Marinomonas mediterranea MMB-1: one gene and its partners. The main gene of each other region encodes a partner of the protein of the gene in region 2 in a complex. Links are inferred from orthologs where the notes say so. Each region holds a gene or a part of one and is shown on either strand. Other genes may lie near its edges.

Region 1 (3,016 bases), 130 kb from region 2 along the record:
CTCCAACAGCCTTAGCAATATCCTGCCCTTTGCCACCACCGAATTTTCGTCGATGATCATTCGCTCCCGACGCAAACTCAATGACTACAGGCTTCGCTGCACCTTTGCCCGTTTGCGCTAATTCAATGTGCGTTTCGTGCACCATAAGAACATATGCATATTCTGTAAAAAACTTAAACGAGGTTTTTAAACGGACAAGAGGTAACTGAGTAATACTTGAAATTTCGTGCGCCGCCACTTGAGCTAAATTACTTTCATAACCGACACAAAGCGAACTAGGCAAAAACATCCACTCCAATTAACATATTTCGAGGATTGTCTGCCGCTAAAGCAGCAGTAGATTCGTAAGCCTGTAATGCCTCTCGCGCAAACTTATCAGGAGACTCAACTTTCGAAAAGCCACTACGCGATTCAAACTGAGCTTTAAATGCATTTTCGAAGTCTACAACACTGCTGACATTGACAGGAAGCTTCTGAGAAGAAGATCCATCTCCATTAGACGTACTGGGAAGCGTCGACCTTGAAGGGGTGGCGCCAGCCTTAAACGATACCGGAAATTGTCCACTTACCTGCATAACCGTCCTTACGAGCCGCTATATACAATTACCAGTAATATAGCGCCTAATACCAATCTGTAAAACAAAAAAGGTAAAAAGCCCATACTGTTAAGCCATTTCAAAAAGAAATAAATGCATAGATAAGCACTAATCGCAGAGATGAGTACACCCCAGACAAGTGCATTCCAATCAACCGCTATATTGCTTCCAATCAGCTCAATAAGCTTTAATCCGCCCGCTGCTGTAATCAGAGGGACAGACAATAAAAAAGAAAAACGCGCAGCCGTTTGACGGTCAAAGCCCATTGCTCTCGCAGCGGTCATTGTGACCCCTGAACGTGACGTGCCGGGAATTAGCGCGATTGCTTGCGCACAGCCAATCAGAAAACCGGACAGGTAACCTAACTGAGCTTCGCCTTTTTGTGTTGGTGCAAATTTATCTGAGACCCATAACAGTACACCAAAGCCTATCGTGGTATAGGCGATCACTTCGATTGTCCTAAAATGCGTTTCTATGAAGTTCTCAAACAACACACCACAAAGACCCGCAGGTATTGTTCCTAAGATTATGCACCAACCAAGCTTACTCGTTTGATCCACTCTACGATGTACAATCCCAGACAGCCAGCCCTGAGCAATTTTCCAAAGATCTTTCCAAAAATAAGAAACCACAGCAACCAAGGTCCCAACATGAACCGCCACATCAAATGCCAGCCCTTGATCAGGCCAACCTAGTAACTGTGAAGGTAAAATCAAGTGGGCGGAACTTGATATCGGTAAAAACTCCGTTAACCCCTGAATTAACGCCAGTATTACGATGTGGTACCACAACATCGGTTATCGTTTCCCTATTCTTGGCGGTTGTTTTTCCCACGTCACTTCGTCACGAAGATAAGTAGGTATAGCGTGATACGCATCGACTACGTTGCCGTTATTAAAATCGATCTCTGCGAGTCTTGCAATACAGGCAGCACGTGGTGCTCTATCGTCCAAAAGCAAAGATGCACTGCGCTTTAAGCCACTCTCTATAATCTCTCGATGTAGCCATCCGGAACCTATCGCAGCAAAGTCTTCGCCAAAACCTCCAATCGCATCCGGTTTGCAAACACGTTCAGATAGAAATTCAGAAATAGCTAAACCAGATTCAGATTCTGAAAATTGATAACCGCCAATATAAACCTCTCCCATTCGAGCATCTAACGCTGGCAACCAAAGGCTATCGTGAGTTTCTTGATAACCTTCGTAAGCAAGCGCTTTTAGAGTCGAGACAGGAATAACAGGAAGATCTTGACCATACGCCAACCCTTGAACCACGCCCGCACTGATCCTCAAACCAGTAAAGGATCCTGGACCGCGGCCAAAGCTGATAGCATCGAGCTGAGACAACGAAATACCCGCTTGAGCAAGAATTTGCTCAAGCATAGGGAGAATTAAATCATTATGTTGACGGGGCGCAATACGAAAATCTTCGAGTACTGCACCGTTGATGGCCAACGCTACCGAACAGGCAGGCGTTGACGTATCTAAAGCAAGAATAGATGGCATAACGGTATCTTAAGCTTTTAACGCGCTTAGTAAGCTCTCTTTGATTTCGTTTAGATCGCCAACGCCGTTTACATTAACGAATTTAGGAGCAGATTCTGGCGCGTCTTTTTGCCATGTCTGATAGTAACCAATTAGTGGTGCAGTTTGGTCATGATAAACGCCCAAACGCTTACGAACCGTTTCCTCAGTATCGTCTGCACGCTGGATAAGCGCTTCACCTGTAATGTCATCCTTCCCTTCCGTTTTAGGTGGGTTGTAGACAACATGATAGGTACGACCAGATGACTCATGAACACGACGACCGCTCATACGTTGAACAATTTCTTCGTCTGCAACATCGATTTCTACAACAAAATCAATTTTTACGCCAGCTTCTTTAAGCGCATCAGCTTGAGGGATAGTACGAGGGAATCCATCAAACAACGCACCATTCTTACAATCATCCTGAGTCAAACGTTCTTTTACCAAACCAATAATAATATCGTCAGAAACCAATTGACCGGCATCCATAACTGCTTTGGCTTTAATACCCAACTCGGTACCGGCTTTTACAGCAGCACGCAACATGTCACCAGTCGAAATTTGAGGGATGCCAAATTCTTCCGTGATGAATTGAGCTTGAGTACCTTTACCTGCGCCAGGCGCACCTAACAGAATTACTCGCATAATATACCTCCAAAAGTCTGTAAAAAATTGGCACAACCAACGGATCACTCAAGGTAAATATTGTCTTTCTATAGACAACAGGGCCACGCCCAATTTATGAGCTAAGTCGATCCACTAGCATGAAAAATTTAAATGGTCGCCAAGCATACCCAAGCTCACTAAGAATATGCAAATTTAGCGTTAATATTTTGACCTTTTAGTCTAAATATTAGACATTTTCGCAAATTACCCTCTCTAGCCCGTATTTTG
Region 2 (8,274 bases):
GGCTATTTACCGATGTCCCAAGTGTTGCAACAGCGTTTGTAATACCATATTGAGCAAGGACGATAACGTCCATGTACCCTTCAACAACAATAATATTGTCTAGGTTTTGTGTGTTTTGTTTCGCCTCAAATAAGCCATATAGCTCATGGCTCTTATTAAAAACAGCGGTTTCTGGAGAGTTTAAATATTTCGGCTTTTCATCCCCAAAGGCTCGTCCACCAAACGCGATAACACGTCCCCTACTGTCGCGAATAGGGAACATGATTCTATCCCTAAAGCGATCATAGTATTGGCCTTGCTGGTCTTTTTTCTCGATCAGCATACCGCCATGAAGAAGCTGTTCTTGCTGCTCTGCGCGTTTGCCAATCGCTTTTAATAGGTTGTCCCATCCGGGCGGAGCAAACCCCAATCCATAAACTTTGGCTATTTGGCCAGAGAGCCCTCGTTCCGAGGCTAAATAATCCGTCGCTTTTTTCTTGAACTGGCTTTGTGTGAGTTGGCTTTGAAAAAAGTGAGCACTTTCTGTTAGGCGTTTTAATAATTCCGCGTTCTGCTCGTAGCGGTCAGGGGCGCCTTTCTCTTTCGGAACTTCTAGACCGGCGTCTTTCGCCAGCACTTCAATCGCTTCAACAAAATCTAGGTGGTCATGCTCCATGACAAAGGAGATTGCGTTGCCGCCGGCACCGCAGCCAAAGCAATAATAGAATTGTTTATTCGGATTTAAGCTAAATGAGGGTGTTTTTTCGTTGTGAAAAGGGCATAACGCAGAATAGTTTTGCCCTGTTTTTTTTAGTGTGACGCGAGACGAAACCACATCGGTTATGTCTGTGCGAGCGAGAAGCTCGTCGATAAATTGATCTGGTATACGTCCCGACATAATGCTCGTTAGCCGTTATTAGTTAAGCAATAAGTGCTTTTACGTGTTTGCTAACCACACCCATGTCGCCTCGTCCTTGGACTTGAGGCTTAACAATTGCCATAACGGCACCCATTTGCTGCATGCTATTTGCGCCAGTTTCTTCAACTGCTGCTTTTACAATTGCGATGATTTCGTCTTCCGTTAGAGCGGTAGGCAAGAACTCGCTAATGATTGCGATTTCTTTTTGCTCTATTTCGGCTAAGTCGTCACGTCCGCCATCCGTAAATTGCTGAACGGAATCTTTGCGTTGCTTAACCATTTTATCTAGTACAGCGAGAATGCGTGTATCGTCAACGTCAATTCGCTCATCAACTTCAATGCGTTTAATCTCGGCAAGAATAGTGCGGATAACGGTGACGCGCTCTTTTTCCTTCGCTCGCATTGAGGCTTTAAGTGTATCTGAAATGGTTTTCTTTAAGTCAGACATAAGGGGTCCTATAGTATGCAGTATCAGAAACAAAAAAACGGCTAGTTGAGAAACTAACCGTTCTGATGTGTTAATCAGAATCTGATTAACTTAGCACATTAACTGGCAAATTTAAGCAGTAAGTGCTGCGCGTTGTACAAAAATTTCTAGTACAAGCGTTGGAATTTTTTCTGCTCACGAGAAACTTTCTTCGCATGACGTTTAACAGCTGCAGCTGCTGCACGCTTACGGAGAGTTGTTGGTTTCTCATAGCACTCGCGACGACGTACTTCAGCAAGAACGCCTGCTTTTTCACAAGAGCGCTTGAAACGACGTAGAGCGATGTCAAATGGTTCGTTATCTTTAACTTTTACTGATGGCATTAATATCACCTTAAATTGGGTTTATACGTTTAAAATAAACGGCACGAATGATACAGATTTTTGTACCAGACTTCCTCATATTTTGATCAATATGATGCCGTATGGCGGTTCGACCTGCTACTAACCACTATCAATTGAAACTAATCAGAGAATGAAAATCGGATTAGATTGGAATAATAGTGCATTTTTAACTAGGTACTTTTTATTTCTAAGCCTAGGTTTTCGCTACTGTGTGAGCGAAGAAATTAGAATCACCTGCCTTTTGATTAAACGTTAAAACGCGCGAGATTATATAGAGCTGATCAAGAGCTGTCTATATAAAAATCAAACATGATACAAAACAGCCTCACAATTGAGGTACAATGCGCGGCAAATGTATCGAGAGAGAACATAATGAAAGTACTAGGTCTTGAGACTTCCTGTGATGAAACAGGTATTGCGATTTATGATACGGACGCTGGGTTGCTAGCACATAAAATCTATTCGCAGATTGAGCAACATGCAGAGTATGGCGGTGTTGTCCCAGAATTGGCGTCTCGAGACCATGTTCGAAAAACATTGCCTCTTATTGATGACGTATTAGAAGAGGCTGGTTTAACTAAAGCTGATTTGAGTGCGATTGCCTTTACCAGCGGCCCAGGGTTAGTGGGGGCATTAATGGCGGGGGCGACGATAGGGCGCTCTTTAGCGATGTCTCTCGATATTCCTGCATTAGGGGTTCATCACATGGAAGGCCACTTATTAGCGCCTATGCTGGAAGATGAACGACCTGATATGCCATTTATAGCGTTGCTTGTTTCGGGTGGGCACACTCAGCTTGTGCGAGTAGATGCCATTGGTAAGTATAAATTATTAGGGCAGTCTTTGGACGATGCTGCTGGAGAAGCGTTTGATAAAGCCGCAAAGATGATCGGACTGCCGTATCCAGGTGGACCGTATATAGCGTCACTTGCAGAGCATGGAAACCCAGATTCGGGGATAAAGTTTCCTCGCCCCATGACAGACCGCCCTGGACTGGATTTTAGTTTTAGTGGGTTGAAAACGGCCTTTCTAACAGCGGTACACGAAGCGCTCGATGACGAGCGTTTTAATGAACAATTTAAATCTGATATTGCGCTTGCGTTTGAGCAAGCGGTTGTTGATACCTTAGTAATCAAATGTCGTCGAGCACTTGAGCAAGAAAGTCTTAAACGCTTGATTATAGCCGGTGGTGTGAGTGCCAATAAAAGGCTTCGTGAACAGCTGGAATCAAAATTAGCAAAAATAGGTGGTAGTGTGTTCTACGCGCGACCGGAGTTTTGTACTGATAATGGCGCAATGATTGCGTATGCTGGCGCTCAACGATTGAAAGCGGGACAATCATCTCCGTTAAACCTTTCAATTAGGGCGCGCTGGCCTTTGTCTGATCTTGAGGCTATTGGCGTTTAAAACGAGTGGAAACCTTTGCGTGACGACTGCGCTCTCCAAAACGAGGCTTTCTTGTGGTGTCGTGCAAAGGTTTCCAGTGACGTCGTATCGAATTTAAAAAGGCAATGGATGTAATATGAAAGATCTTGTGTTGATAGAAGGCCTGCACGTTGACGCCGTGATTGGTGTGTATGATTGGGAAAAAGAAATTCTTCAAAATTTGGTTTTTGATTTAGAAATGGCTCACGATAACCGTCCTGCTGCCGCAACGGATGATTTGTCGAAGACGCTCGACTATGAGGCAATATCGAATTTTATTAAACAATATTGTCTAGAGAATACCTTCGAATTAATTGAGACCTTAGCGGAACGGCTTTGTGCAAAGCTAATGGATGTTTTCGAATTTGAATCAATTCTTATGACGCTTCGTAAACCTGGTGCAGTGTCTGCTGCAAGAAGCGTCGGAGTTAAGATTTATCGAACCCGTTAATTAGCGGGTTATCGGTAATAGAGTCAATGGCATCCGCTTTTGCTTTCTTAATTGCATTACCTAATTCTGCCCCTGTATAGCCTTGCGACATCAACTCTTTAGGAGATATTGATTGTGCTTGTGCGAGAAGTGAAACCCAATGTTTGGAGTGAACGTCTACTACCAATGATATTAAATAGGTTAATTGGTAGTATCTTTCTGGCTTTTTTAGTGCAGATATTTGTGTAAGCCATGCTTCCCAGTTATCGCCAGAAAGGGGTAGTGTTTTGTTTTTTAGAAAATCGCAGAGTGTTTCGCTCAGCCATTTAAATTCATTGGGGACTTTTAGATTTGCATTAAGTGCTTGTAGTTGATGTATTTCTAACCCGCTACACAGTAAGGCCCACCTTTCAACGCTTGTTAACTCTTTATCTGATGATATTTTTCCAAGGTTCTGTGGTTGAGTAATGTGCGTCGTCAGGACTGGAAAAATACTTGTTGTTGCGTCGACTTGATTGAGTATTTTGAAATAGGTAAGGAAGTGTGGGTACCCTAGGGCTTTTTCGGTTTCTTTCCATACTCTTTCGGGAGTGAGGGCGGTTAGTTCACCTGATGCACTAATGTCTTTCATTAGCCTAAGTGTTTCATTCGCGATGCGAAACTCGAAGTCTTGGAACCTTGCTGCAAATCGAGCTACCCTGAGAACTCGTAAAGGGTCCTCTACAAAGGCATCGGACACATGGCGAAAAACTCTGTTCTCTATGTCTTGTGTGCCGTGAAAAGGGTCATAAAGGCGCCCGTTATTGTCTTTTGCAATAGCGTTGATGGTAAGGTCTCGACGTTCTAAGTCTTCTTCGAGTGAGATGTCTGGCGCGAAGTCGCAAATAAAGCCTGTGTACCCTTGACCAGACTTACGCTCTTTTCGTGCAAGGGCGTATTCTTCTTTTGTTTTTGGATGTAGAAAGACAGGGAATTGTTTGCCTACCGCTTGATAGCCTTCAGATACCATTTCCTCTGGCGTTGACCCAACAACAACCCAGTCTTTGTCGTAGACTGGAAGCCCTAGAAGTGCATCTCTGACAGCACCGCCAACCAGATAGACTTTTTTTCCCATTACTCTCTCGATTTGCCGCTTATGTTCTTTTAAGGGGGCTTACTAATAAGCGTTGTGGTGAATGACTAGTATTATGCACCGAACTCACATTGTTCAGGATACATGGCACTCCATTGGCTAAAACCGCCATTTAAAGAGTAGACATCAGCAAAACCTTGGGCAGCTAAGTATTCAGCGGCGCCTTTGCTGCTGTTGCCATGATAACAACATACGATCACAGGAGTGGCTTTATCAGAGTTGTTAATAAAAGCTTCAACATTGTCATTATTGAGGTTGATCGCATCCTGCATATGGCTTGTCTGATAGCTGACGGCATCGCGAATATCGACGACAATAACTTCTTTTTCTATGATTGGAAGAGCATCGGTTATATCAATACACTTATAAGTCATGCTTTCTCTCTGCTGATTGAATGTCTAATGATTGGTTATTTTTACGTTTCTATGGTGTTTAGCCATTGATTCTTGTTGTTCTGCGTATTCTAAGGCTATTTTGTGGTGGCTACTCTACGATGCCACTATAAACATATTACTATCTTTAATTAAGTTGGGCATGGTGTGCTATAGAGGGTTTTATCTTCTAATCTCATCGCGGTCAATGCACCGCCCCATACACAACCTGTATCTAATGCGTGTATATGCTCTTTGTAGGTGTTTCCTTCTAATGCAGCCCAATGACCAAAAATCACGTCGTAATCGTCTGCTTTTTTTCTCGGGTAGGAAAACCAAGGGGCATAGCCACTTATTGCGGAGGTTGGTCCCTCTTTTGATTTGAACTCAAGTTGACTGCTTTCAGTACAAAAACGCATACGGGTTAGGTAATTCGTTATTGTGCGAAGCCTGTCCATTCCAATTAAGTTGTCGTCCCATTGATCTGGCTTATTACCATACATGACAGCCAGAAAATCATCAATTCTGTCAGAGCTAAGCGTGCGTTCAACTTCCTGTGCGTAGCGTTGAGTTTCAATGCTATCCCAGCAAGGAGGAATACCAGCGTGCGTCATGACAAATTTCAAGACGTTATCTATATGGCACAATGGGCGGCTTTGTAGCCATTCCATTAGTTCATCTCGGTCTTCTGACAGTAAAATATCTGCCAGTGTATCATTGCGCTTTAGGCTTGCGTGACCTCGCATGACCGCAAGCAAATGCAGATCGTGATTGCCAAGAACAACGGTTGCCTTATCTCCCAGAGACTTCACGAACCGGAGGGTTTCGAGAGACTCAGGTCCACGATTGATTAAATCACCGGCAAACCATAGACGATCTTTATCTGGAGAGAATTCAATTAAATCGAGTAGCGTCAATAATGGTGTTAGACAACCTTGTAAATCGCCAATGGCATAAGTAGACATACTGACTATCCTGCGTAGAGATAAAGCGGAATCCGTGTAGGCATATTCATTGACGACTCTCTAATGGACCTGATTTGGAACAGCCAGAGTAAAAGGTTTGATGCCTGCATCAAACCTTGTTCCGTCGTCTGCGATGAACTGGTAACTTCCGTGCATGCTTCCAACAACCGTGTCCATGACCGTGCCACTTGAGTATTGGTAGGACTCGCCAGGGGCTAGATGTGGAAAAGCGCCTACTACCCCTTCACCTTTGACTTCCTGAACCCTTTCATCGCCATTGGTTATCACCCAATGGCGAGACTCAAGTTTTGCGGGCTGGTTACCGCAATTTGTCATGGTTATGTGGTAAGCAAATACATAGCGGTTGTCGGACGGCTCTGATTGAGCAGAGATATACTCTGTTCGTACGGTCACGACGATATCGTATTCTTCCATTATAATGCCTTCTTTTCATGCAGATAATTGGCAATACGAACGAAATCAGGGACATCTAGACGCTCAGGGCGGAGTGTCGGATCGATCTGAATCGACTCGAGCTCTTCTGCTGTGAGTGTTCCTTTGTAATTGTTTCGCAGAGTTTTTCTGCGCTGCTGGAAACCTATTCTAACCGTGTCCTCAAGACCTTTTAGATCGTGAGCGACAACGGGAAGTGTCGTATAGGGTGTCATGCGTACAATTGCGGAGTCGACTTTTGGCGGTGGGTCAAATGAATCTGGCCCGACAATAAACAGCGACTCTACACTGCAAAAATATTGCGCCATAACACTTAAACGTCCATAGAGACTGTCGCCCGGGCGTGCTGCAAGTCTATCGACTACTTCTTTTTGAAGCATAAAGTGCATATCGTCGATGACATCAGCTTGTTCTAGGAGATGGAATATGAGCGGTGTCGAAATGTTGTAGGGGAGGTTACCGACGACTCGAATATTTCCTTCGGTTGCAAGCTGCCTAAAGTCGAATTTCATAGCGTCGGCTTCATGGACGCGAAGGTCTGGATATTTAAACAGGTTTACTTTTAAAATTGGAATCAGATCTCGGTCTAATTCCACAACATCCATGCTTTTTGTCGCACTAATAATGCCTTCTGTTAATGCGCCTTTACCTGGGCCGATCTCGACGACACGTTGGCCTTCTTTTGGCGCAATGCATGCAACAATACGACGAATAATTCCCATATCGTGTAAGAAGTTTTGGCCAAATCGTTTTCTGGCTTTATGTGGTTGTGCTTTGCTCATCTGGATACTTTTTATATTGACGCTTTTTTAGCGTTATTGGCCATTTCAATGGCGTGCGTGATTGCGACTTTGAGGCTGCCGTCATTTGCTTGGCCTGTGCCAGCTAAATCTAATGCAGTACCATGGTCAACAGACGTTCGAATAATCGGCAAGCCAAGCGTTATGTTAACGGCGTTACCGAATCCTGAGTATTTTAACACAGGCAGTCCTTGATCGTGATACATGGCCAACACGCAATCGGCCTCTTTTAGATACTTTTCTGTAAATAACGTATCGGCTGGCAGAGGGCCAATAAGGTTGATCCCTTCGTTTCTTAAGCTGTCTAGGGTAGGGGAAATAATCTCAATTTCTTCCATTCCTAAGTGGCCGTCCTCACCCGCATGTGGGTTCAAGCCACAGACTAGGATAGTCGGCTTAGTGATTCCATAGCGATTGATTAGGTCTTTATTTAAACCACGTGCAACCAGACGAATGGTATCTGGAGTGATGGCGTCAGAAATGTCTTTCAAAGGTAGGTGAGTGGTTACCAGTGCTACTTTCATTGCGTCGCTTGCAAGCATCATAATCACTTGTGGTGAGTTGCAGAGCGTCTGGAAAAACTCAGTATGACCAGAAAAGTGCTCGCCTGATTCACATAGAATGCCTTTGTGAACAGGCGGTGTCACAATAGCGTCGAATCGATCGTCTAGGCACCCCTTCGCTGCTTCCGACAAAGTCTCTAGTACATAAGGTGCATTTTTAACATCAAGCACTCCAGCTTCGACGGGAGCAGATGCTGAAATAGGAAGGATATCGATGCTACCAGACTTGTGAACGGGGCAGTCGTCAACTGACGAACAGATATTAATATGAATATCGATGCCCAGTGCATTTGCTCGTGCTTCGATAACCGCAGGGTCGGCAAGAACAATAAGACGAGCCGGAAACGCGTCTTGAGACGCGCTTATTATAATATCTGGGCCTATACCAGCCGGTTCGCCCGATGTG
Region 3 (3,018 bases), 1.7 Mb from region 2 along the record:
AGCACTAAGTAAATATAAATAGTTTGATTCATGACGATTACAAAAAATAGTGCCTAATACGGGAACAGAGTATTAGAACAAATCACGATAGCGTGCTTAGAATCGATTAGCTAGCGGGGATTTTAAGCTTTTGCCCTATCCAAATCACGTCATTTTTAAGCGTATTGGCCGCGCGAAGTGCTTTTAGCGAAACCTGATTACGCCTAGCAATTTCAGAAAGGGTATCTCCCTTGCTAACCGTGTAAGTATGACCTACTTTTCGCTTTTGCTTCCATGCAAGATACGTCCCTTCAGGTGGATTAGATGAGAATGAATCAATCACCCCTTTTGAGATCGCTTGCGCTAATTTTTTACGATAGGTTCGACTAGAAAGGTTTTTAGCCTCTGTCGGATTTGAAACAAACCCTGTTTCAATCAATAAAGAAGGGATATCAGGAGACTTGAGAACAACAAAACCAGCTTGCTGAACCGTATTTTTATGCAGCTTAGCAACGCGCGTCATTTTCGCTAAAACTGACTCGCCAATATCTAGGCTCATTTGAATAGTCGAATTCATCGACATATCGAGCAATACTTCTGCCAACAACTGATCTTTGTCATCAAGTGAGATACCGCCAACCAAGTCGGACGATTGTTCCTGCTGTGCTAGCCAACGCCCCATCTCAGACGTTTTACCACCGAGAGACAACGCCCAGACAGACGCACCACGCGCACTTGATTTCGTAAAGGCGTCGGCATGAATAGAGATTAAGATATCGGCATTTGCTTCACGTGCAACCTTAGTTCGTTGACGTAATTTTAGATAGACATCTGTCGAGCGCGTTAAAACCGCTTTAAAACCTTTAACCTGATTAATTCGCTTAGCGAGCTCTTTACCAATTGATAAGACAACGTCTTTTTCTCGAACTTTGTATTTACCTAATGCGCCAGGGTCTTTTCCACCATGACCCGGGTCGATAACAACAACAATATCCCGTTTGGCGTTTTCAATGGTCGATACACTTTTTATAACCTTAACAGGCTTCTTTTTACCATACTCTAACTCAACGAGTATTCTGGGGCCGTATTTAGCATTTTTGGAGAGGACGGAACTTTTCGCTTTAACCTTGCCATTTAAATCAATGACAAACCTCGCACCTTGATCGCGCTTAGCATATCGAAGTCGGCGCATCATATCCGAGGAGAGTTTCGAAAGATTTTTGCTGACATTACTTGAGAGAGAGCCGATCGACTCAAGATCTAACACAACCCTATCAGGACTAGAAAGCAAAAAAAGGCGATGATTCGCCTCTGAATCTAGCTCAAATACAAGACGAGTCAGCCCATCTTGCTGAGCAACTCGAATATCTTTAACAGAAGCGCTATAGACCGACATTGAGAAAAACAACGCCAGTACGAAACAAACAACAGATTTAATGCGAAAAGTATTATACATATCAAAAGGCTAGCCACTATATCTGCACACTATAACCTTTGAGAAAAAATAGCTCAACGCCTTAAATCTCGTACTGTTTTAGCCCGCTTGCTTTAGCGCATCATTAACGCTTTTTTCACCATGCGCAGTTTTCGGCTCTACCACCACCTTTCTGCCCTGACGCAAAAGCGCCAAATGAATCACTACATCAGGCTCTGGAAGCACCCCTTCCCCCATTTCAGCCCACTCAATAAGACAAAGCGCCCCCTCTTTGAAGTAATCGCGGATCCCCATGTACTCAAGCTCTTCAGCATTACCAATTCGATATAGATCAAAATGAAACACATCAGCAACCTCTAATTCATAAGGTTCGACGATTGTGTATGTGGGACTTTTAACCGGTCCGATATAACCCATCCCTCTTAAGAGGCCACGCACAAGCGTTGTTTTGCCCATCCCGAGGTTACCATTTAAATGAACAACACCACCTTCTTGAAAACTAGAAGCCAATTGCTCACCAAACAATTCCATTGCCTCTTCGCCGTATATCTCTTTTTCAACCATCATATTTTACCTTTCCTACGCACACCGATGCGCGAACGCTTCCGTCATTATTGTCAGTTTAAAGCCTGATATTCGTATTTTTGCGGCCTAGTATTTTAAAGCTTGATAATTTGAAGTTTATTGCTTTTGAACATTATTAGTTCAAAAGACGTTAACCAAGCATATTTTAAGTAATATTACATTCGTAAGCAGTCACACTGATTATGACAACCGCAAATAATCCAATAGCTCATAAGGCTGCATATGTATCTCTCCCAATTCTTGAGACGCTTTTTGCGCCGCGACATTATGCCAAGCGACCGCGATAACCACCGCTTCAAATGGGTTCTGGTAATAAGCCAAACAACTGGACACCATGCCACTTAACACATCTCCCGAACCGCCTTTAGCCAAACCGGGACAAGGACGCCCTGCAATCACCGTACGTCCATCAGGCGCAGAGATAACACTTGATACACCTTTGAGCACGACAATGGCACCATATCGTTGGCTAAGAGCCTTCGCCGAACCGATCAAATCCCCGCTAACCCCATCTGGAGTCGTATCAAGTAATTTAGCCGCCTCGCCCACATGCGGTGTAAGTACCACCAAACCACGAAATGATGCTATTGGATTGAGTGACAGCCAATGCAAAGCGTCAGCATCCAATACCTTGCGATGTGTGAGTTCTAACGCTTGCTGAAACAACGCTTCGCCCCATTGCTTTCGACCAAGCCCTGGACCAATCAACAATACGGAATCTAGATTCCGCAGCGTTCCTTTAATATCCTCACCATCTGGCGTCACAGCCATAACAGATGGTATTCGAGCTAGCACAGGAGCGATATGATTATCGCGCGTTAATACACTGACGGTACCCGCTCCTGTTCTCGCTGCGCCTGACGCTGCCATGATCACAGCACCGCCATAACCATCATCACCGCCAACGACAGAAATATGCCCATAGCTCCCCTTATGAGAAACAGGATATCGAGCACACGGCGACAACAATCTAACATCGGAAGCTTCAAACCATAAAGCCCCCACCGCTCCTACTAATT

Evidence for each region. Proteins that work in one complex are often made in the same cells at the same time.
Region 1: the proteins of tsaD (region 2) and tsaB are in contact, whole or in part, in a solved structure (PDB 4WQ4), measured with the Escherichia coli proteins. The link is inferred for Marinomonas mediterranea MMB-1 from one-to-one orthologs.
Region 3: the proteins of tsaD (region 2) and tsaE are in contact, whole or in part, in a crystal structure (PDB 6N9A), measured with the Thermotoga maritima proteins. The link is inferred for Marinomonas mediterranea MMB-1 from one-to-one orthologs. Residues at the interface, in WP_004082750.1 of Thermotoga maritima: Cys10, Asp11, Arg49, His50, Leu82, Gly84, Gly135, Gly136, Glu154, Thr155, Leu156, Asp157, Asp158, Ser159, Glu162, Asp165, Lys166, Arg169, Leu170, Tyr175, Lys213, Thr214, Leu217, Tyr218, Gln221, Arg222, Asn324; in WP_004082108.1 of Thermotoga maritima: Leu37, Gly38, Lys46, Lys57, Val59, Lys60, Ser61, Thr63, Phe64, Thr65, Leu66, Met67, Val69, Pro71, Tyr82, Arg83, Leu84, Asp86, Asp88, Phe89, Asp93, Ile128, Asp130, Glu131, Arg134.

Annotation. Positions count from the first base shown.
Region 1 is NC_015276.1:1,265,015-1,268,030, reverse strand. Bases 248-3,016 are described here. They hold tsaB (tRNA (adenosine(37)-N6)-threonylcarbamoyltransferase complex dimerization subunit type 1 TsaB), read right to left. Parts: upstream 2,102-3,016; coding sequence 1,394-2,101; downstream 248-1,393. Other genes in these bases: ppc (phosphoenolpyruvate carboxylase), read right to left, coding at 3,002-3,016; adk (adenylate kinase), read right to left, coding at 2,111-2,767; MARME_RS05695 (undecaprenyl-diphosphate phosphatase), read right to left, coding at 584-1,390; MARME_RS05700 (hypothetical protein), read right to left, coding at 276-575; MARME_RS05705 (class I SAM-dependent methyltransferase), read right to left, coding at 248-289. In the rest of the region: more of MARME_RS05705, read right to left, coding at 1-247. UniProt on the Escherichia coli protein: Required for the formation of a threonylcarbamoyl group on adenosine at position 37 (t(6)A37) in tRNAs that read codons beginning with adenine.
Region 2 is NC_015276.1:1,137,978-1,146,251, forward strand. Bases 1,238-4,118 are described here. They hold tsaD (tRNA (adenosine(37)-N6)-threonylcarbamoyltransferase complex transferase subunit TsaD), read left to right. Parts: upstream 1,238-2,101; coding sequence 2,102-3,136; downstream 3,137-4,118. Other genes in these bases: MARME_RS05120 (GatB/YqeY domain-containing protein), read right to left, coding at 1,238-1,346; rpsU (30S ribosomal protein S21), read right to left, coding at 1,493-1,708; folB (dihydroneopterin aldolase), read left to right, coding at 3,252-3,605; MARME_RS22655 (tRNA nucleotidyltransferase), read right to left, coding at 3,583-4,118. Outside these bases: dnaG (DNA primase), read right to left, coding at 1-877; more of MARME_RS05120, read right to left, coding at 900-1,237; more of MARME_RS22655, read right to left, coding at 4,119-4,698; thiosulfate sulfurtransferase GlpE, read right to left, coding at 4,770-5,090; MARME_RS05150 (symmetrical bis(5'-nucleosyl)-tetraphosphatase), read right to left, coding at 5,240-6,052; Co2+/Mg2+ efflux protein ApaG, read right to left, coding at 6,113-6,487; 16S rRNA (adenine(1518)-N(6)/adenine(1519)-N(6))-dimethyltransferase RsmA, read right to left, coding at 6,487-7,287; 4-hydroxythreonine-4-phosphate dehydrogenase PdxA, read right to left, coding at 7,299-8,274.
Region 3 is NC_015276.1:2,819,042-2,822,059, forward strand. Bases 248-3,018 are described here. They hold tsaE (tRNA (adenosine(37)-N6)-threonylcarbamoyltransferase complex ATPase subunit type 1 TsaE), read right to left. Parts: upstream 1,982-3,018; coding sequence 1,514-1,981; downstream 248-1,513. Other genes in these bases: MARME_RS12825 (N-acetylmuramoyl-L-alanine amidase), read right to left, coding at 248-1,435; MARME_RS12835 (NAD(P)H-hydrate dehydratase), read right to left, coding at 2,180-3,018. Outside these bases: more of MARME_RS12825, read right to left, coding at 107-247. UniProt on the Escherichia coli protein: Required for the formation of a threonylcarbamoyl group on adenosine at position 37 (t(6)A37) in tRNAs that read codons beginning with adenine.